3 regions of the Thauera sp. WH-1 genome follow, and region 3 is predicted to be linked to each of the others. Evidence: predicted binding sites of a transcription regulator. Region 3 holds the regulator's gene; each other region holds the start of a gene.
What was found. The regulator sigma-54, encoded in region 3, starts transcription at its own class of promoters, with help from an activator protein. The targets are predictions, from matches to a motif close to TGGCACGCTTNCTGCTNA.
Positions count from the first base shown of each region.

Region 1 (7,143 bases), on a different contig from region 3:
AACGTGGTCGACGGCTGCATTCCCTCGGACGTCGCCACCCGCAACAGCGCCGAGATCGAGGAGGAGCGCCGCCTGCTCTACGTGGCGATGACGCGCGCGAGGGACAGCCTCGACCTCATCGTGCCGCAGCGCTTCTACGTCACCCAGCAGATGGGCATGGGCGACCGCCACGTGTATGCCGGGCGCACGCGCTTCATCCCCAACCGCCTGCTCGGGCAGTTCGAGCAGATCAGCTGGCCGCCCCCGCCGGCCGAACTACGGGGCTCGCCGGCCTCGCGCCAGGCGGCGATCGACCTCGCGGCGAAGATGCGCGACATGTGGCGCTGAGGGGTTCCCCGTGCGCGCCGCGATCGTTGCTGCGCGGGAAGGGCGGTTCCATAATCGGCCACCGTTTCCCTTCTGAAAGACTGCCCATGGGTCTGTCCGCCGCCGACCTCGACGAAAACGGCCTCAAGATCGGCATCTCGCCCGAGCATTTCCGCGCGGTGGCGATGCCGCTGCTGTTCGACCACCTCAACGCCCAGTGCGAGGGCACGGTGGCGGTCAATCGCCAGGCGCGCATCGTGTGGATGAGCGACAAGTACGCGAGCAAGATCGGGCTGGCCGACGGTCACAGCGCGCTCGGGCGCGAGATCGAGGACGTGCTGCCGTCCAGCCGCCTGCGCGAGGTGGTCGACAGCGGCGAGCCCAGCCTGCTCGACCTGATGCCCTTCGGCGACGAGCACTTCGTCGTCACTCGCATCCCGCTGCGCGACGACGATGGCCATGTGGTGGGCGCGCTCGGCTTCGTGCTGTTTGACCGCGCCCGCCATCTGAAGCCGCTGATGGAGAAGTACGGCCGCCTGCAGGCGCGCCTGGCCGAGACCGAACGCGCGCTGCTGCAGGCGCGCCGCGCGCGCTACACGATCGCCAACTTCATCGGTACCAGCGCGGTGGCGACCGAGATCAAGCGCCAGGCCCGCCGCGCCGCCCAGCTCGACGCCACGGTGCTCTTGCGCGGCGAGACCGGCACCGGCAAGGAGCTGCTCGCGCAGGGCATTCACAACCTGTCGGCGCGCGCCGATGGCCCCTTCGTCGCGGTCAATATGGCGGCAGTGCCGGACAACCTGGTCGAGGCCGAGCTCTTCGGCACCGCACCCGGCGCCTTCACCGGGGCCGACCGCAAGGCGCGGCTGGGCAAGTTCGAGCTCGCCAACGGCGGCACCCTGTTCCTCGACGAGATCGGCGACCTGTCCCTGCCGCTGCAGGTCAAGCTGCTGCGCGTGCTGCAGGAGCAGCAGGTCGAGCCGCTCGGCTCGAACCAGGTGCGCCCGCTCGATGTGCGGGTGATCGCCGCCACCCATGTGGACCTCGAGGCGCGGGTGGCCGAGGGCAGCTTCCGCGCCGACCTGTTCTACCGTCTCAACGTGCTGGCCCTGCGCGTGCCCAGCCTGCGCGAGCGGCGCGAGGACATCCGCGCCCTGGTCGAGGCCTTGCTCGACGACATCGCCGCACGCTCCGGCCAGCGTCCGCTGGAGCTCGCCGACGACGCGCTGGCGCTGCTCGCGGCCCAGCCCTGGCCGGGCAACGTGCGCCAGCTGCGCAACCTGCTCGAGCGCGCCCAGCTGAGCGCCGACAGCGGGCCGCTGGATGCCGCGGCGCTGGCGGCCCTGCTCGGCACGGCCGGGGCGGTGCTGGCCATGCCCGTCGCGGCTGCACGCGCAAGGGCTGCGCCGGACGCGTCATTGGGCGCAAGGCCCGACGCAGGGCAGGACGCAATTCGGGCGGCCACGCCGGACGGGCTCCCCGGAGAGGGCGTCGTGCCGCTCGCCGACGCCCTCGCGCATGCCGAACGCGTGGCGCTGCGGGCGGCGCTGCAGGCCTGCGGCGGCAATCGCCGCCTCGCCGCCAGCCGGCTCGGCATCTCGCGCGCCGGCCTCTACGCCAAGCTGCAGCAGCACGGCATCACGCGCTGAGCCCTGTGCTGCCCCGCGTCGGGGTGTCCAGAAATCTGGATTGATTGCTTCTGAGTGTCCTGAATCCTGGACATGTCTTGAAAGCTGGAGCCTTCAATGCGTCCGCATGCGTGTCGTCTGGCCATGACGGGCGGTAATAAGGCCGATCGATAACCCAATCAGCGCATGCGATCCAGGCCTGTTTGCGCCTGTTCGGGGCCCTGTTCCGGCCGCAGCGTGCAGGACCTGGCACGGATGCTGCTGTTGATTGCCCGCACCGCGGCGACGTCCGCGGCCGATACCGATACCCAAAAACCAATCCAGGAGGAGGACGCCCCATGGGCACCCTAGGCATTCTGTTGTCCCTCGTATTGCTGATGTATCTCGCCTACCGCGGCATCAGCGTCCTGCTGCTCGCGCCGCTGCTGGCGCTGTTCGCCGTGCTGATGTCGGGCGAGGCGGCGATGCTGCTGCCGACCTACACCCAGGTCTTCATGAAGGCCATGGGCGGCTACGTGATCCAGTTCTTCCCGCTGTTCCTGCTCGGCGCGCTGTTCGGCAAGCTGATGGACGACTCCGGCTCGGCGCGCGCGATCGCGCACGCCATCGTCGAGAAAGTGGGCAGCCAGCGTGCGATCCTGGCGATCGTGCTCGCCTGCGGCATCCTGACCTACGGCGGCGTGTCGCTGTTCGTGGTGGCCTTCGCCGTGTATCCGATCGGCGCCGCGCTGTTCCGCGAGGCGGGCATCCCCAAGCGGCTGATTCCTGCCGCGATCGCGCTCGGTTCGTTCACCTTCACGATGACCGCGCTGCCCGGCACGCCGGCGATCCAGAACGCGATCCCCAGCCCCTTCTTCGGCACCGACGCCTTTGCCGCGCCCGGCCTGGGCCTGATTGGCGGCCTGATCATGTTCGGCCTCGGCACCTGGTGGCTGAGCGCCCAGGCGAAGAAGCTGATGGCGGCCGGCGAAGGCTACGGCCACCATAGCGGCGAGCCCGACAGCGAGCCGGCGGATGCGCCGCGCCCGGGCTTCTGGATCGCGCTGCTGCCCATCCTGGTGGTGATCGGCCTCAACTTCGTGATGGCCAAGCAGGTGCTGCCCAGCATCGACACCAGCTACCTCGCCAAGCCGGAGTTCGGCGGCCTGCAGGATGCGCGCTCGCTGATCGGTATCTGGTCGATCATCGTCGCGCTGTCGGCTTCCATCATGTTGCTGGTGGTGCTGCACTGGACGCGCTGGGCCAACCTGATGAAGACGGTCAACGAGGGTTCCTTCGGCTCCATGCTGCCCATCCTCAACACCGCCACCGAGGTCGGCTACGGCACCGTGATCGCTTCGCTCGCCGGTTTCGTCGTGATCCGCGACCTGGTGCTGGGCATCGCACCGGGCAACCCGCTGATCTCCGAGGCGGTGGCGGTGAACGTGCTCGCCGGCATCACCGGCTCGGCCTCGGGCGGCATGTCGATCGCGCTGAAGACGCTGGGCGCCGAGTATCTCGCCATGGCCAACGCCGCCGGCATCAGCCCCGAGCTGCTGCACCGCATCGCCACCATGGCCTCGGGCTGCATGGACTCGCTGCCGCACAACGGCGCGGTGATCTCGCTGCTGTCGATCTGCCGCCTGACCCATCGCGAGTCCTACGGCTTCATCGCCATGAACACGGTGGTGTTCCCGCTCGTCGCGCTGGTGGTGGTGATCACCCTCGGCACGCTGTTCGGCAGCTTCTGACCGTCGCGAGGAGGAGATCCGCATGAGTACGACCACCCATCCGATGGCCGCTTCGCTGCGCGCGGCCGACACCGGCAAGATCGTGTCGGCGCGCGAGGCGGTGCGCCTGATCCGCAGCGGCGACACGGTTGCCACCGGCGGCTTCGTCGGCATCGGCTTTCCCGAGAGCATCGCGATCGCGCTCGAGGAACGCTTCCTCGACGGCGGCGAAGCCGGTGCCGAGGGCCGCGGCGCGCCGCGCGACCTGACGCTCGTGTACGCCGCCGGCCAGGGCGACGGCAAGGACCGCGGCCTCAACCATCTCGGCCACGACGGCCTGGTGGCGCGCGTGATCGGCGGCCACTGGGGTCTGGTGCCCAAGCTGCAGGCGCTCGCGGTGGACAACCGCATCGAGGCCTGGAACCTGCCGCAGGGGGTGATCTCGCATCTGTTCCGCGACATCGCCGCCGGCAAGCCCGGCACCCTGACCCGGGTCGGCCTGGGCACCTTCGTCGATCCGCGCTTCGGCGGCGGCAAGCTCAATGCGCGTACCACCGCCGACCTGGTGCGGCTGCTGCCGATCGACGGCGAGGACTACCTGTTCTACAAGGCCTTCCCGATCCACGTCGGCATCATCCGTGGCACCACCGCCGACCCCGACGGCAACGTCACCATGGAGAAGGAGGCGCTGACGCTGGAGGCGCGCGCGATCGCGATGGCCGCACGCAACTCCGGCGGCATCGTCATCGTGCAGGTCGAGCGCATCGCCGAGCGCGGTTCGCTCAACCCGCGCCAGGTGCAGGTGCCCGGCGTGCTGGTCGACTGCGTGGTGGTGGCCGAGCGCCCCGAGCACCACATGCAGACCTATGCGGAGCAGTACAACCCGGCCTTCGCCGGCGAGATCCGGGTGCCGATGTCGGCGATCGGCGCGATGCCCATGAGCGCGCGCAAGGTCATCGCCCGCCGCGCGGCGATGGAGCTCAAGCCCGACGCGGTGGTGAACCTGGGCATCGGCATGCCCGAGGGCGTGGCTGCCGTGGCCGCCGAGGAGCAGATGATCGACCTGCTGACGCTGACCGCCGAGCCCGGCGTGATCGGCGGCATCCCGGCCGGCGGGCTGTCCTTCGGCGCGGCGGTGAACACCCAGGCGATCATCGACCAGCCCAGCCAGTTCGACTTCTACGACGGCGGCGGGCTGGACATCGCCTTTCTCGGCCTCGCCCAGGCGGACCGCGAGGGCAACCTCAACGTGTCCAGGTTCGGGCCGCGGCTGGCCGGGGCGGGCGGCTTCATCAACATCTCGCAGAACGCCAAGAAGGTGGTCTTCGTCGGCACCTTCACCGCCGGCGCGTTACAGGTGGCGGTGGCCGACGAAGGCCTGCGCATCGTGCAGGATGGCGAGGCGCGCAAGTTCGTGGATGCGGTCGAGCACCGCAGCTTCAGCGGGCCGCAGGCGGTGAAGTGGCAGCAGGACGTGCTCTACGTCACCGAGCGCTGCGTGTTCCGCCTGGCCGATGAGGGCCTCGAGCTGATCGAGATTGCGCCCGGCGTGGACCTGCAGCGCGACATTCTCGATCGCATGGACTTCATGCCGGTGATCAAGCGCCCGCCCGCGCTGATGGATGCGCGCATCTTCGCCGATGCGCCGATGGGGCTGCGCCACGACCTGCTCGACGTTCCGCTCGCCCAGCGCCTTTCCTACGACGTGCAACAGGACGTGTTCTTCATCGATTTCGAGGGCTTGTCGGTGCGCACGCCGCAGGACATCGCCAACATCCGCGACGCGGTCTGCGCCGCGCTCGCGCCGCTCGGACGCAAGGTCGATGCGGTGGTCAACTACGACCGCTTCTCGATCGTGCCCGAGCGGGTGGACGACTACGTCGAGATGGTGAAGGGCCTGACGGAGGCGCATTACCGCACCGTCACGCGCTATACCGCCAACGGCTTCCTGCGCATGAAGCTCGGTGAGGAACTGGAGAAGCGGCGCATTCCGGCGCACTTCTACGAAAGCGCCAGCGAGGCGCGGCGCAGGCTGGAAGCCGGTTGAGGTGCGGCGCGCTGCGTCAGCGGGCGGGCTCGCCCTGCAGCCACTGGCGCAGCGCCTCGGCGTTGTTGTGGCGTGAATCCCGGGCGCCGTAGAGCAGCGTGAGCACCGGCTGGCTGGCGATCAGGCGGCGCAACTCGGCGAGCGCCTCGGCGGCGGCCGGGGCCTGCAATTCCTCGCCGTAGCGATGGCGGAATTCGGCCCAGTGTGCGGCGTCGTGGGCGAACCACTTGCGCAGTTCGTTGGAGGGCGCAAGCGCGCGCAGCCAGTGGTCGACCTGCGCGGCTTCGCGCGCGAGCCCGCGTGGCCACAGCCGGTCGACCAGCACCCGACAGCCGTCGGTCGCTGCCGGGGGGTCGTAGACACGGCGCACGCGCAGCTCCACAGCGTGCTCAGGTGGCCATGCCGCTGTCGTTGAACATGCCCTCGAACAGGATCGAGCTCAGGTAGCGCTCGCCCGAGTCGGGCAGGATCACGACGATGGTCTTGCCCGCGTTCTCGGGCTTCTTCGCCAGCCGTACCGCGACCGCCGCCGCCGCGCCGCAGGAGATGCCGGACAGGATCCCTTCCTCGCCCGCGAGCCGGCGCGCATACAGCACGGCGTCCTCGTTGCTCACCTGCTCGACGCTGTCGACCAGCGACAGATCCAGCACCTTGGGCACGAAGCCGGCACCGATACCCTGGATCTTGTGCGGCGCGGGCGCCAGCGGCTGGCCGGCGAGGTGCTGGGTGAGCACCGGGCTCGCGCTCGGTTCCACTGCGACCGACTGGATCTCCTTGCCGCGCGTGCGCTTGATGTAGCGCGATACGCCGGTGATGGTGCCGCCGGTGCCGACGCCGGAGACCAGGATGTCGATGCCGCCGTCGGTGTCGTTCCAGATTTCGGGTCCGGTGGTGGTCTCGTGGATCGCCGGGTTGGCCGGGTTCTCGAACTGCTGCAGCAGCACGTAGCGCCCGGGATCGCCGGCGACGATCTCGTTGGCTTTCGCGATCGCGCCGCTCATGCCCTTGGCGCCTTCGGTCAGCACCAGCTTCGCGCCATAGGCGACGAGCAGCTTGCGCCGCTCGATGCTCATCGTCTCGGGCATCGTCAGCGTCAGCGGAATGCCGCGCGCGGCGCACACGAAGGCGAGCGCGATGCCGGTGTTGCCGCTGGTGGGCTCGACGATCTCCTTGCCCGGGCCGAGGCGGCCGTGGGCTTCGGCGTCCTTGACCATCGAGGCGCCGATGCGGCACTTGACCGAGTAGGCCGGATTGCGGCCCTCGATCTTGGCCAGCACGGTGGCCGGGGCGCCGTCGACGATGCGGTTGAGGCGGACGAGCGGGGTGTGGCCGATGGAGTCGGCATTGTCTTGGTACCAGTGGGGCATGGGGCTGTCCTCGTGCGTGGATGGAGTAGCGGGCTTCCTGAGTATAGGCAAGCATCCCGGCGGCGGCTTCAGTCTGGCCCTGCATC
Region 1 covers NZ_JBLQGP010000014.1:47,875-55,017, forward strand. The annotation lists gene ACMV5O_RS14200 (ATP-dependent helicase) at 1-327, shown strand, start outside; gene ACMV5O_RS14205 (sigma-54 interaction domain-containing protein) at 414-1,955, shown strand; gene ACMV5O_RS14210 (GntP family permease) at 2,273-3,664, shown strand; gene ACMV5O_RS14215 (acyl CoA:acetate/3-ketoacid CoA transferase) at 3,687-5,690, shown strand; gene ACMV5O_RS14220 (DUF488 domain-containing protein) at 5,707-6,060, opposite strand; gene cysK (cysteine synthase A) at 6,080-7,057, opposite strand; gene ACMV5O_RS14230 (AMP-binding protein) at 7,126-7,143, opposite strand, start outside.
Region 1: a site for sigma-54 is predicted at 2,182-2,199, ahead of ACMV5O_RS14210 (GntP family permease). Genes of this name have one in related genera too.

Region 2 (7,143 bases), on a different contig from region 3:
TCGGCCAAGTCGAGGACATCCTCGCGCTCGCGGCGGACATCGGCGTCGATTACCTCGAGTTTGCCAACATCCAGTACTACAACTGGGCGCTGTTGAACCGCGACGAACTGCTGCCGACCCGCGCGCAGCTGCAGGCGGCCGAGCGCGCGGTGCAGGCCGCACGCGAACGGCTCGGCGAGCGCATGACGATCTACTTCGTCATTCCCGACTACTACGAGGGCCGGCCCAAGGCCTGCATGAACGGCTGGGGCGCGATCCACCTCACCATCGCCCCCGACGGCGCCGCCATGCCCTGCCAGGAGGCGCGCATCATCGACGGGCTGGATTTCCCCTCGGTGCGCGACCACAGCCTGGCCTGGCTGTGGAACGCATCGCCCACCTTCCAGAAATTCCGCGGCGACGAATGGATGAGCCCGACCTGCCGCAGCTGCGACGAGAAGGACAAGGACTTCGGCGGTTGCCGCTGCCAGGCCTTCCTGCTCACCGGCGATGCCGCCAACACCGACCCCGCCTGCTCGCGCTCGCCGCATCACCACCTGATCACCGCGGCGATCGAGAAGGCGCAGTCCCCCGCGCGCAGGATCCAGCCGCTGGTGCTGCGCAACGAGGGCAACTCGCGCCTGCTCGGCGCCGCTGGCGGCTGCGGCAGCGCGGCGGGTTGCGCCACACCGGCGCCGGCGCGCGAGGATCTGGCCCTTGCCACCGTGGAGTGCGGCCATGTCTGACTGGCTACTGCACGTGTTCGATTCCGCTGCCGTGACGGTGGGCCTTGGCGTCGCCCTCACCGCGGCCCTGGCGCTGTTGCTGCGCCTCGTGATGTGAGGCGGCGCCGACCATGGACATGCTGTTCGAAGTCGCCGCGCGCTGGCTGCACTTTCTCGCTGCGCTGGTGTGGGTGGGGCACAACTATGCCACCGCCGTCACCCGTTCGCGCTATGTGCCCCTGACCGCGGCCGACCTGTCCGACCCCGACAGCCCGCGCCAGCGTGCGCTGATGCAGCGCGAGCATGGCGCCTTCCGTTATGCCTCGCTGGTGGTGCTGGGCAGCGGGCTGGCGATGCTGTCGGAGCGCGGCTGGCTGGCCGAGGCGCTCAGCCTGCAGGGCAGCCTGGTGCCGCTGGGCGTCGGCATCTGGCTGGCGCTGATCATGGTGTGCAACCTGTGGTTCGTGCTGTGGCCGCACCAGAAGCGGGTGCTCGGCTTCGTGCCGGCGCCGCTCGAGGAGCGCCTGCGCTGCTCGCGCATCACCTTCCTGTCGGCGCGGGTGAACACCATGCTGTCGATCCCGGTGCTGTTCTTCATGGCCAGCGGCGCGCATGGGCTGGCGCTCTATGTCTGAGGCCTTTGCCGCCTGGCGGGCGCAGGCCGGCTTCAGCTTCTCGGCCGCCGCCGGCCCGCTGCCGCGCGAGGTCGCGCACGAAGTGGCCGCGGCCTGCCGGCCCGGACCGGGCTCGATCCTGAGCCTGCCCTTCACCTCGTTCGCCTACCGCAGCCTGCAGGCCGAGACCGAGGCCTGCCTGCGCCGCCTGCTGGCGATCCCGGACGACTTCGCGGTGCTGTTCATGGCCGGCGGCGCCAGTGCGCAGTTCGCGCTGCTGCCGATGAACCTGCTCGACGAGGGCGACGAGGCCCGTGCGCCAGCACCCGGTCGCGGTGGTGTCGCCGCCGGCGCGCGCCAGGCGCTCTACATCGACAGCGGGCACTGGTCGCGCCGCGCGCTCGCCGAGGCGCAGCGCCTGGGGCGGGTGAAGGTGCTCGGCGTGGAAGCGCTGGTGAGCGATCCGCAGCACGGTCTGTCGCTCCCGCCACCGGCGGCGACGGAGGGCGAGGCCGGCTACGCCTATGTCCATGTCACCCCCAACGAGACCGCCGACGGCCTGCAGTTCCCGGTCTTGCCACGCAGTGCCGCGCCGCTGGTCGCCGACCTGACGTCCGAATTGCTGACGCGCCCGCTCGATTGGCGCGCGCTCGGCCTGATCTATGCCGGTACGCAGAAGACGATCGGCACCCCCGGGCTCACCCTGGTGGTCGTTCGCCGCGCGCTGCTCGGTCGCGCCCGCGCCGACACGCCACGGGTGATGGATTACGCCGCGCAGGCCGCGGCGGACTCGCGCCTGTGCACGCCGCCGGTGCTGGCGGTGTTCGTCGCCCATCGCATGCTGCACTGGATCGAGGCCGCCGGCGGCGTGGCGGCGATGGCGGCGCGGCTCGAAGCCCGCGATGCGCTGTTGGCGGCGGCCATGGCCAGCGGCGAGGCGACAGGGCTCTACCGTCCGCTGGCGCCGGCGGGCTGGCGCTCACGCGTCAATCCCTGCTTTCAGCTTGCGGATACGCCGCTGTGCGCGCGCTTCCTGGCCGAGGCGGAGGCCGCCGGCCTGCGCGACCTGGGCGGTCATCCGGCGCGTGGCGGCGTGCGCCTGAGCGTCTACAACGGCCTGGCGGATGCAGCGGTCGAGGCGCTCGCCGCCTTCCTCGAGGCCTTCGCCCGCCGCCGGCCGCTGGGGGGCGCGCGGCGCGCGGCGTCAGCGGCCGTGCCCTCATGACGCCGCGGCCGCTGACGCCGCTGACGCCGCGCGCGCTGCGCACGCGCTGGGCGGTGCAGCGCCTGGCACGCCTGGGCGCCGCCGCCACGCCTGCCGCCGCCGCTGCGGCCCGCTCCGGCATGCCGCGCGGGGCCGCGCCCGCGCCAGCGCGCCCCGCGCTCGAGGCCATGGGGCTCAGCTTCGCCTCCCCGCTGCTGCTTGCTGCCGGCTTCGATCGGCGCGGCTGCCTGCTCGCCGATGCGGCCGCGCTCGGCATCGGCGGCATCGAGCGCGGCAGCTTCGGCGCGGCGCTCGCCGGCTGCAGGCCGCTGTTCCCGCCCGCCGCGTCACGGCGGGACGAGGCAGGGGGTGGGCGTGTCGCGCCGCCGCCTCGTCGTGGGCTGAGCCTGCTCGTGCCGCCGTACGGGGAAGCGAACGGCGCCGAGGCGCTTGGCCGCGCGCTGGCGGCATGGCATGCGGGCACCGACTATGTGGTGCTCAACCCGGCCCGTGCTCCGGTGGGGCCGCCCGAGCTGGTCGAGCTGCTCGCCGGTCTGGGTGCCTTGCGCGAGCGCCTCGTGCGGCCGCGCCGCCTTGCCCTGGTGGCGAAGCTGCCGGCGGCGTGGATGGAAGGCGATGATCGCCTGGCCTGGGCGCATCGGCTGGTCGAGGCCGGTGCCGATGGCCTGCTCGTTTGCGCCGAAGGGGCGGCGGAGCGTGCCTGCGCGCGCCTGGCCGAGCTGTCGGCCGCGCTCGGACCGCGCGTGTGCCTGATCAGCGTCGGCGGCATCGACTCGGCTCGCGTGGCGCGCGCGCGGCTGCAGGCGGGGGCGCGGCTGCTGCAGGTGCACCGGGCACTGCTCGCCGCCCCGGCCGTGGTCGCGGGGCTGCTGGCCGGCATCGGCGCCCTGCCGCGGACGCGCGGCGACTAACCGCAGGTCGTCGCGGGTAGCGTTCCTCGCCCACCTGCTCGTCCGCTGCTCGCCACGTCCTCGCGCGCCTCTGCACGACTCTTGCTTGAAATCGATGGCGGTCGACCCGGCCGCAGCCTCAGGCAGGATCATGGAGAACCCCGCATGACATCGGCGCTCAGCTTTCTGGTCGCGGCACGCCGCTGCGAAATCGACGAACTCGAGCAGCTCGCGCGCACCTGCGAACTGGTGCAGGAACTCAGCGAACTCGTCCATCGGCTGCAGCGCGAGCGCGGCGCGTGCAACGTCCATCTGGCCTCGGCCGGCCAGCGCTTCGGCGCCGAGCTTGACGAGCGCATCGCCGCCAGCGCTGCGGCCGAAGTGGGGGTGCGCGACTGGCTCGACGGCCTCGAGCAGCGCGAAGGCGCGCTCGCCGGGGGCGTGCGCCTGTTCACCCGCATCGCCGTCGCCGTCCATGCCCTTGACCAGCTGCCCGCACTGCGCGAGGCCGTGCGTGCGCAGGCCTGCAGCGCGCAGGAGGCCACGCGACGCTACAACAGGGCAGTCGCGGCGCTGCTCGCCCTGGTTTTCGAGGCGGCCGATGTCGCCGTGGACCCGGCCGTGTCGCGGCCGCTGGTCGGCCTCTTCAACCTGATGCAGGGCAAGGAATTCGCCGGGCAGGAGCGCGCCGCCGGTGCGGCGGCCTTTGCCGCGGGGCGCATCGGCAGCGAGGAGATGCAGCAGCTGGTGCACCTGATCGAGAGCCAGGAGCAATGCTTCGAGCGCTTCGAGGCCTTCTGTGCGGACGAGGTCCTGACGCAGTGGCGCGCGCTGCAGGCCACGATGCCGCTGAGCGAGCTCGAGCGCCTGCGCCGCAAGCTGGTGGCCGCCGCGCCCGCCGCCGCACTCGACGGCGCGCTGGCCGACGTCTGGTTCGACTGCTGCTCGCAGCGCCTGGACCAGATCCATGAGGTCGAGGCCCATCTCGCCACCAGTCTGCAGCAGGCCTGCGAGCGCAAGATTGCCGCCACCCGGGCCGAGCTCGAGGACCAGCAGGCGATGCTCGAGGCGCTGCGCGCCCAGCCCGATGCACCCGCGCCGCTGACGGTGCTGGTCGGCGGCGACCCCGCCGCGCCCGGCGGCGAGGCGGGCTGGGAGGGCGGCGAGGGCGTGCTGCGGGGGGGCGACGGCCTCGGCCCCCGTCTGACGCGCTCCATCCTCGACACCTTGCAGGCGCAGTCGCGCCGGTTGCAGGCGATGGGCGATGAGCTCGCGACGGTGCGCGCGACGCTCGACGAGCGCAAGCTCATCGAGCGCGCCAAGGGCCTGCTGATGGCGCACCAGGGCCTGAGCGAGGAGGAGGCCTACCGTCTGCTGCGGCAGACGGCGATGAACCAGGGCCGCCGCCTCGTCGACGTGGCCCAGGCCGTACTGGCGATGGCCGAGTTGCTCCCCGGGGCGGTCGTGAAGCGTCCCTGAAGCGCACCGGGGCTGTGCGCGCCCTGCTTGTGTTGCACTGCAGCAGTGCATTGCCCGGAGGCGGTGCCAGCCCCGCCTTGCGGCCGAAACCCGCCGGCGGCAAGGGATCAGGCGGCCTTTCATGCCCTGGCACGAGTTCTGCATAGTCGGAAGCGAGGCGAAACCAAAGGCGGTTCGAGACTCACGGCGCAGCCCAAGGCTGTCGCATCCCGGACAAAGGCGTCCATCCATGGCCAGCGCACGCGCAGGCGGGGATGGGCGCCTTGTTGCTTTCAGCGGTTCATATTCAGGAGTCGATCATGGGCAGCAAGGTCATCAAGCAGTCGGAATTCAGCCGTCGTGACTTCATCCGTAGCGCCGCCGCGCTGACTGGCGCGGCGATGGTGGGCGGATTCTGGTCCGCACGGGCGCGGGCCGCCGGCGGCGCGCTGGAGACGACGAAGGCCAAGCTCGGCTTCATCGCGCTCACCGACGCCGCACCGCTCTTCGTCGCCGACGAGAAGGGCTTCTTCGCCAAGCACGGCATGACCGAGGTCGAGGTGCTCAAGCAGTCGTCCTGGGGCACCACCCGCGACAACCTGGTGCTGGGCTCGGCGCGCAACGGCATCGACGGCGCCCACATCCTCACCCCGATGCCCTACCTGATCAGCAGCGGGGCGATGACGGCCAACAACGTGCAGGTGCCGATGTACATCCTCGCCCGCCTGAACCTGGCCGGGCAGTGCATCTCGGTGGGCAACGAGTACAAGGACCTCAAGGTCGGTGTGGACACCCGCGCGTTCAAGGATGCGCTCGCCGCCAAACGCGCCGGCGGCAAGGCGGTGAACGCGGCGATGACCTTCCCCGGCGGCACCCACGACATGTGGATCCGCTACTGGCTGGCCGCCGGCGGCATCGACCCCACGCGCGACATCGCCACCATCGTCGTGCCGCCGGCGCAGATGGTGGCCAACATGAAGGTCGGCAGCATGGACACCTTCTGCGTCTGCGAGCCGTGGAACCGCCAGCTCATCAACCAGGGCATCGGCTACACCGCCAACACCACCGGCGAGCTGTGGCACAACCACCCGGAAAAGGCCTTCGCCATGCGCGCCGACTACGTCGATGCCAACCCCAACGCGACCAAGGCGCTGCTCAAGGCGGTGATGGAGGCGCAGATGTTCTGCGAGGACCCGGCCAACCGCGAGGAAGTGGCGCGCATCTGCGCCAAGCGGCGCTGGATCAACGCCCCCTTCGAGGACATCGTCGATCGCATGCGCGGCGACTTCGACTACGGCACCGGCCGCGTGGTCGAGAACAGCCCGGCGCAGATGCGCTACTGGAAGGACCAGGCCTCCTATCCCTTCCAGAGCCACGACCTGTGGTTCCTCACCGAGAACATCCGCTGGGGCTACCTGCCACGCGACTTCGACATGAAGGGCTGGGTGGCCAAGGTCAATCGCGAGGACCTGTGGCGCCAGGCGGCGCAGGAACTGGGCGTGGCGGCGAGCGACATCCCGGCCTCGACCTCGCGCGGGCTGGAGACCTTCTTCGACGGCAAGGTCTTCGACCCCGAGAACCCGATGGCCTACCTCGACAGCCTCGCCATCAAGGCCGTGCGCGGCTGAGACCGGATCAACCGGGCCTGGCCCCCAGGTCCGACCTATACAGGAGCCCGTCATGGACAACACCCATTCCATCGCTGCACCCGCGCCGGCCAGCGCGCCGCCCTCCCTGCTGCTCGCGCGCGCCAGCACGGCCCATGCCTACTTCATGAACCACGTGCTGCCGCCGCTGGTCGTCATCGGCCTGCTGCTCGCGGTGTGGGAACTGCTATGCGGGCGCCCGGGCGCGGCGCTGCCGCCGCCCAGCCAGGTGGTCACCGACACCTGGGAGCTGATTACCCAGCCCTTCTTCGACAACGGCGGCAACGACGTCGGCCTCGCCTGGCAGATCCTCGCCAGCCTCGAGCGGGTCGCCTACGGCTACCTGCTGGCGGTGGTGGCCGGGGTCAGCCTGGGCGTGCTGGTGGGCCAATCCACCTGGGCGCTGCGCGGGCTCGATCCGCTCTTTCAGGTACTGCGCACGGTGCCGCCGCTGGCCTGGCTGCCGATCTCGCTGGCCGGCTTCCAGGACAGCAACCCGTCGGCCATCTTCGTCATCTTCATCACCGCGATCTGGCCGATCATCATCAATACCTCGGTCGGCATCCGCAACATCCCCGACGACTACCGCAATGTCGCCCGCGTCAT
Region 2 covers NZ_JBLQGP010000011.1:138,194-145,336, forward strand. The annotation lists gene pqqE (pyrroloquinoline quinone biosynthesis protein PqqE) at 1-725, shown strand, start outside; gene ACMV5O_RS12510 (hypothetical protein) at 836-1,339, shown strand; gene serC (3-phosphoserine/phosphohydroxythreonine transaminase) at 1,332-2,543, shown strand; gene ACMV5O_RS12520 (dihydroorotate dehydrogenase) at 2,540-3,454, shown strand; gene ACMV5O_RS12525 (nitrate- and nitrite sensing domain-containing protein) at 3,599-4,912, shown strand; gene ACMV5O_RS12530 (CmpA/NrtA family ABC transporter substrate-binding protein) at 5,212-6,519, shown strand; gene ntrB (nitrate ABC transporter permease) at 6,572-7,143, shown strand, end outside.
Region 2: a site for sigma-54 is predicted at 5,040-5,057, ahead of ACMV5O_RS12530 (CmpA/NrtA family ABC transporter substrate-binding protein). Genes of this name have one in related genera too.

Region 3 (7,143 bases):
ACGGGACAGCGTGAGTGCGAGCGCGAGCGGAAAGGCGATGCCGGGGCGGATCTCGCCGGCCTGCAGGTCGACATCGTCAAGCGCGTAATGCACGCCAGACTGCAGGTCGGACCAGGTGAGGCGGGCCGAGCGGATGTCCACGCCGCCCAGTGCGAACACCGCCGCGCCCAGTGTGCGCGGTTCGCGGCGGGCGTCGTCCGTGGTCGCGCCGGTCTTGTCCGGCGGGGTGCTCCAGTTCGTGCGGCCGTCGGCGGCGCGCACGAGCTTGAGCTCTAGCCCGTCGATCACGATGCGGTCGATCTCGAGGTCGCCCCGCAGCAGCGGAATAAGGCGCGCACGCGCCTCCAGGCGGTCGATGCGGGCCAGGGGGCCGTCGCCGAAACCGGGGGCGTCGGCGAGCGTCAGGCGGCCGGCCTCGACACCCAGCCAAGGGTAGACCGACAGGCCGAGCTGACCGTCGATCCGGAGCTCGCGTCCGGTATGGCGCAGCACCTCCGCGGACAGGCGTGCGCGATGGTCGTTGGGGTCGAAGCTGAAGCTGAGCCAGGCGGCGAGGCCGGCGAGCAGCAGGATGGTTGCAGCGATGAGGATCAGCAGGCCGCGGACCAGCAGGCTGCGGACCGGACGGCTCATGGCCGCACGCCGTCCTCGTCGCGATCGCCCGTCGGGCTCATCGCCCGCATCTGGCGGTCAATGAATTCCTGCGTCGAGTCGATGCCACGCAATTGAAGAATGGTCGAGCGCACCGCCGCCTCGAGCAGCACCGCGAGGTTGCGCCCGGCGGCGACCGGCAGCACCACGCGCGAGATCTTGACGCCGAGGATGTCCTGCGTCTCCTGCTGCACGGGGAGGCGGGTTGGGTCGCCCGGGCCGGGCTGGCGGCGCTCGAGGTGGCAGATCAGGCGCAGGCGCATCTTGCGCCGGCAGGCGGTCTCGCCAAAGATCGTGCGGATGTTGATGATACCCAGGCCGCGGACCTCGATGAAGTCCTGCAGCAGTTCGGGGCAGCGTCCCTCGAGCACGGTGGGCGCGATGCGTGAGAGCTCGACGACATCGTCGGCCACCAGGCCGTGGCCGCGTGAGATCAGTTCGAGCGCGAGCTCGGACTTGCCCGCGCCCGAGTCGCCGGTGATCAGCACGCCCAGCCCGAGCACGTCCATGAACACGCCGTGCAGCGAGGCCTTCTCGGCCAGCTCGCGCGACAGGTAGAGGCGAAGCTGGTCGATCACGCTGGCCGCCGGATGATCGGTGGTGAAGAGGGCGACATCGTGTGCGGCGCAGATGCCGTGCACGATGTTGGGCACCTCGCAGGCGTCGGCGACGATGATGGCCGGCGGACGTGCGGACAGGATTTCGTTGAGGTGATGCGCGACCTTCTCGTTCGACTGGCGGCGTGCCCAGGCGAGTTCGGCGGCACCGAGGATCTGCAGGCGGGTCGGGTGGATCAGATTGAGGTGGCCCACCAGATCGGCGGGCCAGATGCGTTCTTCGGCCACCGCGATGCGCGCGTCAAGGCGCCCGCTGAGGTGGCACAGCTTCAGGCTGTCGCGGTACGCCTCATACAGCCGCGCGACGCTGGTCTGCCGCATCGGCGCCCCAGTTCATGAACATCTGATGGATGTGGGCCGCGTCCGGTGCGTCGAGCAAGGCTTCGCGGAAATCACGATCGCTGAACATCTGCGCGAGCTCGGACAGCAGCTGCAGGTGGGTTTCGTTCGCCTGCTCGGGAACGAGCAGGACGAACAGCATGTTCACCGGACGCCCGTCCGGGGCGTCGAACTGCACCGGTGTGGCCAGGCGCAGGAAGGCGCCGGCGGCGTCCTTCAGGCCCTTGATGCGGCCGTGCGGAATCGCGATGCCTTGACCAAGCCCGGTCGAGCCGAGTCGTTCGCGGGTGAACAGGCTGTCGAACACGGTGCTGCGACCGATGCCCTGGTTGTTCTCGAACAACAGGCCCGCCTGCTCGAAGACGCGCTTCTTGCTGCTGGCGTCGAGGTCGACCACCACGTTGGAAAGTGGCAGGAGTTGAGATATCAGGCTCATTCGCTGGAAGGCTTGCGCAATAGCTGAACCGCCTAGGTCAGGTGCTGCGTTTGGACGGTCCGGGGCGAGTGGGGCTCGCGTCGTGAAAACGCGCGCATTATAACCACACCCCGGACACGGGGCGGTAACGAAGGCGTCAGACTTCGGGTGCCTGGTGCTTGATCGTTTCGTGGTTGTGGTCGGCCTGCTTCTGCTTGTACTTCTGAACCTGCCGGTCGAGCTTGTCGGCCATCGCGTCGATGGCGGCATACAGGTCGGCGTCGTCGCTCTCGACGAAGATGTCCTTGCCGCGCACGTGCAGCGTGACTTCCGCATTCTGCTTGAGCTTCTCGACCGAGAGGATCACCGCGACACTGGTGACGTTGTCGAAGTGACGGATGACGCGATCGAGCTTGGAAGTCACGTAGTCGCGAATGGCCGGGGTGACTTCGACATGGCGCCCGGTGATGTTGAGATTCATGTTAACTCCTGTTGTTGTCAGATGGATTTGCGCAGACTGACCGGCGGGATATTGAGGGATTCACGGTACTTGGCGATCGTGCGCCGTGCGACCACGATACCCTGCTGGCCCAGAACTTCTGCAATCTTGGCGTCGGACAGCGGCTTCTTGCTGTCTTCTGCATCCACCAGCTGGCGAATCAGCGCTCGAATCGCCGTCGAGGATGCCGCTCCGCCGGTATCGGTGGCGACGTGACTGCCGAAGAAATACTTGAGTTCGAATACACCGCGCGGGCTCGCCATGTATTTTTGCGTGGTGACGCGCGATACGGTGGATTCGTGCAGCTCGAGCTGGTCTGCGATCTCCCGGAGAGTGAGTGGCCGCATCGCCACCTCCCCATGATCGAAGAACTGCCGCTGCTGGTCAACGATGGCCTGAGACACCCGCAGGATGGTGTCGAAGCGCTGCTGGACGTTCTTGATCAGCCAGCGTGCCTCCTGCAACTGGCCGCTGAGCCCACCCCCCTGGCCGCGGTTCTGCTGCAGCAGGCTGGCATACAGGCGGTTGATGCGCAGGCGCGGCATCGCCTCCTGATTGAGGGTGACGGTCCAGCGACCGCGCAGCTTGCGCACGACGACGTCGGGCAGCACGTAGCGCGTCTCCGCGCTCGAGTAGCGCGACCCCGGGTGCGGGTCGAGGCTGCAGATCAGGGCGTGGGCGGCGCGCAGGGCGTCGTCGTCGCAGCCGGTGAGTTTCTTGAGCTTGACGAAGTTGCGCTCGGCGAGGAGCTCGAGATGCTTGTCGACGATCTCGAGCGCGAGCGCGCGGGTGTCGGTCGCGGGCAGCGTGCGCAACTGCAGCGACAGGCATTCCTGCGGGCTGCGCGCGCCGATCCCGGCCGGCTCGAGGTTCTGCACATGGCGCAGGGCGATGCTGAGTTCGTCGAGCTCGACCTCGGACTCCTCGGGCAGCAGCTCGAGCAATTCCTCGAGCGGCTGGTGCAGATAGCCGTCGTCGTCGAGCGCCTCGATCACCAGGCGCACCAGGGCGCGGTCGCGATCCGACAGCGGCGACAGCGAGACCTGCTGGTCGAGGTGCTCGCGCAACGACACGCCGGCCGCCTGCAGGTCCTGGTAATCGACGTCGTCATCGTCCTCGCCGCGGCTCGAGGCGCCGCTGCCCACGTTCGACCAGTCGATGCCCTCGTCCTCGCTGCTGCCTTCGCCGCCTTCCCTGTGTTCGCCGGCCTCGGCGCCGGCGCTGTCGGGCGCCGCCTCGCGCGCCTCGTCCTGGCGCTGCTGTTGCTGCAGTTCGTGCTCGGGCGGGCTGCCCGGCGCGGCAGGGGGCATGAACTCCACCCCATCGCTGTCGGCGCGTTCGAGCATCGGGTTCTCGAGCAGGAAGCGCTCGATCTCCTGGTTGAGCTCGATGGTCGACAGCTGCAGCAGCTTGATCGACTGCTGCAGTTGCGGCGTCAGCGTGAGGTGCTGGGAGAGCTTGAGCTGGAGGCTGGGTTTCATCGTGGTCGGTGTGGGTGCGCACTCACAGGCGGAAATGCTCGCCGAGGTAGACCTGGCGCACGCGCTCGTTGTCGATGATCTCGGTCGGCTTGCCGCTGGCCAGTACCCGGCCTTCGCTGATGATGTAGGCGCGGTCGCAGATCCCCAGGGTCTCGCGCACGTTGTGGTCAGTGATCAGCACGCCGATGCCGCGCTCCTTGAGGAAGCGGATGATCTTCTGGATGTCGATGACCGCGATCGGGTCGACGCCGGCGAAGGGCTCGTCGAGCAGGATCAGGCGCGGGTCGGTCGCCAGTGCGCGGGCGATCTCGCAGCGCCGGCGCTCGCCGCCGGACAGCGACACCGCGGTGTTGTTGCGCAGGTGGTTGATGCCCAGCTCGAGCAGCAGCTCGTCCAGGCGGGCGTTGATCTGTCGCGTCTCCAGCCCCCGCAGCTCGAGCACGGCGCGGATGTTCTCGGCCACGCTGAGCTTGCGGAACACGCTCATCTCCTGCGGCAGGTAGGACAGGCCGAGGCGGGCGCGGGCGTGGATGGGCAGGTGGGTGAGATCGGTGCCGTCGAGCGTGATCTGACCGCCGTCGGCACGCACCAGGCCGACGATCATGTAGAAACAGGTGGTCTTGCCCGCGCCATTGGGGCCGAGCAGGCCGACCACCTGGCCCGGGTCGACCTCGAAGCCGACATCGTGCACCACGGTGCGCGACTTGTAGCGCTTTTGCAGGCCGGCGACCTTAAGCAGACTCATCGAAGGGCTCTTTCAGCAGCTTGCGGATCAGTTCGGGGGCGAAGCCGCGGGTTTGCAGGAAGCGCGCCTGGCGCGCCCATTCGCGCGGGTCGGCCGGCGCGGAGCTGAAGCGGCTGCGCAGCACCTGGCGTGCGCGTTCCAGTTCCGATTCTACGCATTCGTTCTCGATCGCCTGCTCGATCAGGTCACGCTCGATGCCGCGCCGCGCCAGCTCACTGCGCAGCCGGCCGGCGCCGAAACGGGCCGCCTTGCCGCGCACGAAGGCCTCGGCGTAGCGGCTGTCGGACTGCAGGCCGAGCTCGCCCATGCGCGCAATCACGGCGTCGATCTCGTCCGCCTCGCCGTGGGTGGCGAGCTTGCGCGCCAGTTCGGCGCGCGAGTGGTCGCGCCGCGCCAGGTGACGGAGCGCGCGCTCGCGCAGGCTGGGGACGCCCATGGCCGTACCTTGGCCCCGCTCAGGCCTCGGCGGCTGCCGCTGCGGTGGTCGTCACCGCCATTGCGGGCAGGCCGACCGCGGCGCGCACCTTGTTCTCGATCTCACGCGCCAGCGCCGGGTTGTTGCGCAGGAACTCGCGCGAGTTGTCCTTGCCCTGGCCGATCTTGTCGCCCTGGTAGGCGTACCAGGCGCCGGACTTGTCGACGATCTTGTGCGTCACGCCGAGGTCGATGATCTCGCCCTCGCGCGAAATGCCCTCGCCATAGAGGATGTCGAAGTGCGCTTCCTTGAACGGCGGCGACACCTTGTTCTTGACCACCTTGACACGGGTCTCGGAGCCGACCACCTCGTCGCCCTTCTTGATCGTGCCGGTGCGGCGGATGTCCATGCGCACCGAGGCGTAGAACTTGAGCGCGTTGCCACCAGTGGTGGTTTCGGGGCTGCCGAACATGACGCCGATCTTCATGCGGATCTGGTTGATGAAGATGACCAGGGTGTTGGTGCGCTTGATGTTGGCGGTGAGCTTGCGCAGCGCCTGCGACATCAGGCGCGCCTGCAGGCCGGGGAGCTGGTCGCCCATCTCGCCCTCGATCTCGGCCTTCGGTGTGAGCGCGGCGACCGAGTCGACGACGACGATGTCCACGCCGCCCGAGCGCACCAGCATGTCGGCGATCTCGAGCGCCTGCTCGCCGGTGTCGGGCTGCGAGATCAGCAGGTCCTCGATGTTGACGCCAAGCTTTTCGGCGTAGCCGACGTCGAGCGCGTGTTCGGCGTCGATGAAGGCCGCGGTGCCGCCCAGCTTCTGCATCTCGGCGATGACCTGCAGGGTCAGCGTGGTCTTGCCGGACGATTCCGGACCGTAGATCTCGACCACGCGGCCACGCGGCAGGCCGCCGAGGCCGAGCGCGATGTCGAGCCCTAGCGAGCCGGTGGACACGGTCTGGATGTCGCGTTCGACGTTGCCGTCGCCCATGCGCATGATCGAGCCCTTGCCGAACTGCTTTTCGATCTGCGAAAGCGCGGCAGCGAGGGCCTTGGCCTTGTTGTCGTCCATGTAAGTCTTCCCTGTCTGGTTGCTGGATTATGGCACAAAGATTGCATGCGTGCGGTGGCGCACGGCCAGTGCTGCTAGTGTAAGAGCTGTACGGGCATACAGCAAATCAGCGCTTGCCGGCGAGCGCGACTCACGCCGCGGCCGCGATGGCGATCACGCCCTCGAGGGCATGGATGACGGCCTGTCGACGCACCGCCTCGCGGTCGCCGTCGAAGTGTGCGGTGAGCACGCGCGAGACGCTGTCGCGCGCGGCCCAGGCCAGGCACACCATGCCCACCGGCTTGGTCGGTGTGCCGCCGCTGGGGCCGGCGATCCCGGAGACGGCCACTGCGACCTCGGCCAGGCTGCGGGCGAGCGCTCCGGCCGCCATCTCGACGGCGGTTGCCTCGCTGACCGCGCCATGGCCGCCGAGGGTGCGTGCAGACACCCCGAGCATGTCCATCTTGGCCTCGTTGGAGTAGGTGACGAAGCCGCGGTCGAACCAGGCCGAGCTGCCGCCGATCGCGGTCACCGCCTCGGCGATCCAGCCACCCGTACAGGATTCCGCCGTCGCCAGGCGCCAGCCGCGTGCGGCAAGGGTCTGGCCGACGCGCCGGGCGAGGGCTTCGAGTTCGATGTCGGTCATGGCGTCAGCTACCGAACAGGGTGACGAGGATGGCGAGCACGAGCAAGGTGTAGCCGGCGGCGACGAGGTCGTCGAGCATGACACCGAAGCCGCCCTTGAAACTGCGGTCCGCCCAGCGCACCGGAGGCGGCTTGACGATGTCGAAAAAGCGGAACAGCGCCACCGCCACCGCCTGCCACAGCAGCGTGGCGGGGGCGAACATCAGCACCAGCCAGGTCGCGACCATCTCGTCCCACACGATGCCGCCGTGGTCGGGCACGCCCAGCGCGCGTCCGGTGCGC
Region 3 covers NZ_JBLQGP010000004.1:65,343-72,485, forward strand. The annotation lists gene ACMV5O_RS05880 (AsmA family protein) at 1-633, opposite strand, end outside; gene hprK (HPr(Ser) kinase/phosphatase) at 630-1,589, opposite strand; gene ptsN (PTS IIA-like nitrogen regulatory protein PtsN) at 1,558-2,043, opposite strand; gene hpf (ribosome hibernation-promoting factor, HPF/YfiA family) at 2,180-2,503, opposite strand; gene ACMV5O_RS05900 (RNA polymerase factor sigma-54) at 2,521-4,002, opposite strand; gene lptB (LPS export ABC transporter ATP-binding protein) at 4,025-4,747, opposite strand; gene recX (recombination regulator RecX) at 4,734-5,183, opposite strand; gene recA (recombinase RecA) at 5,203-6,237, opposite strand; gene ACMV5O_RS05920 (CinA family protein) at 6,368-6,862, opposite strand; gene ACMV5O_RS05925 (phosphatidylglycerophosphatase A) at 6,867-7,143, opposite strand, start outside.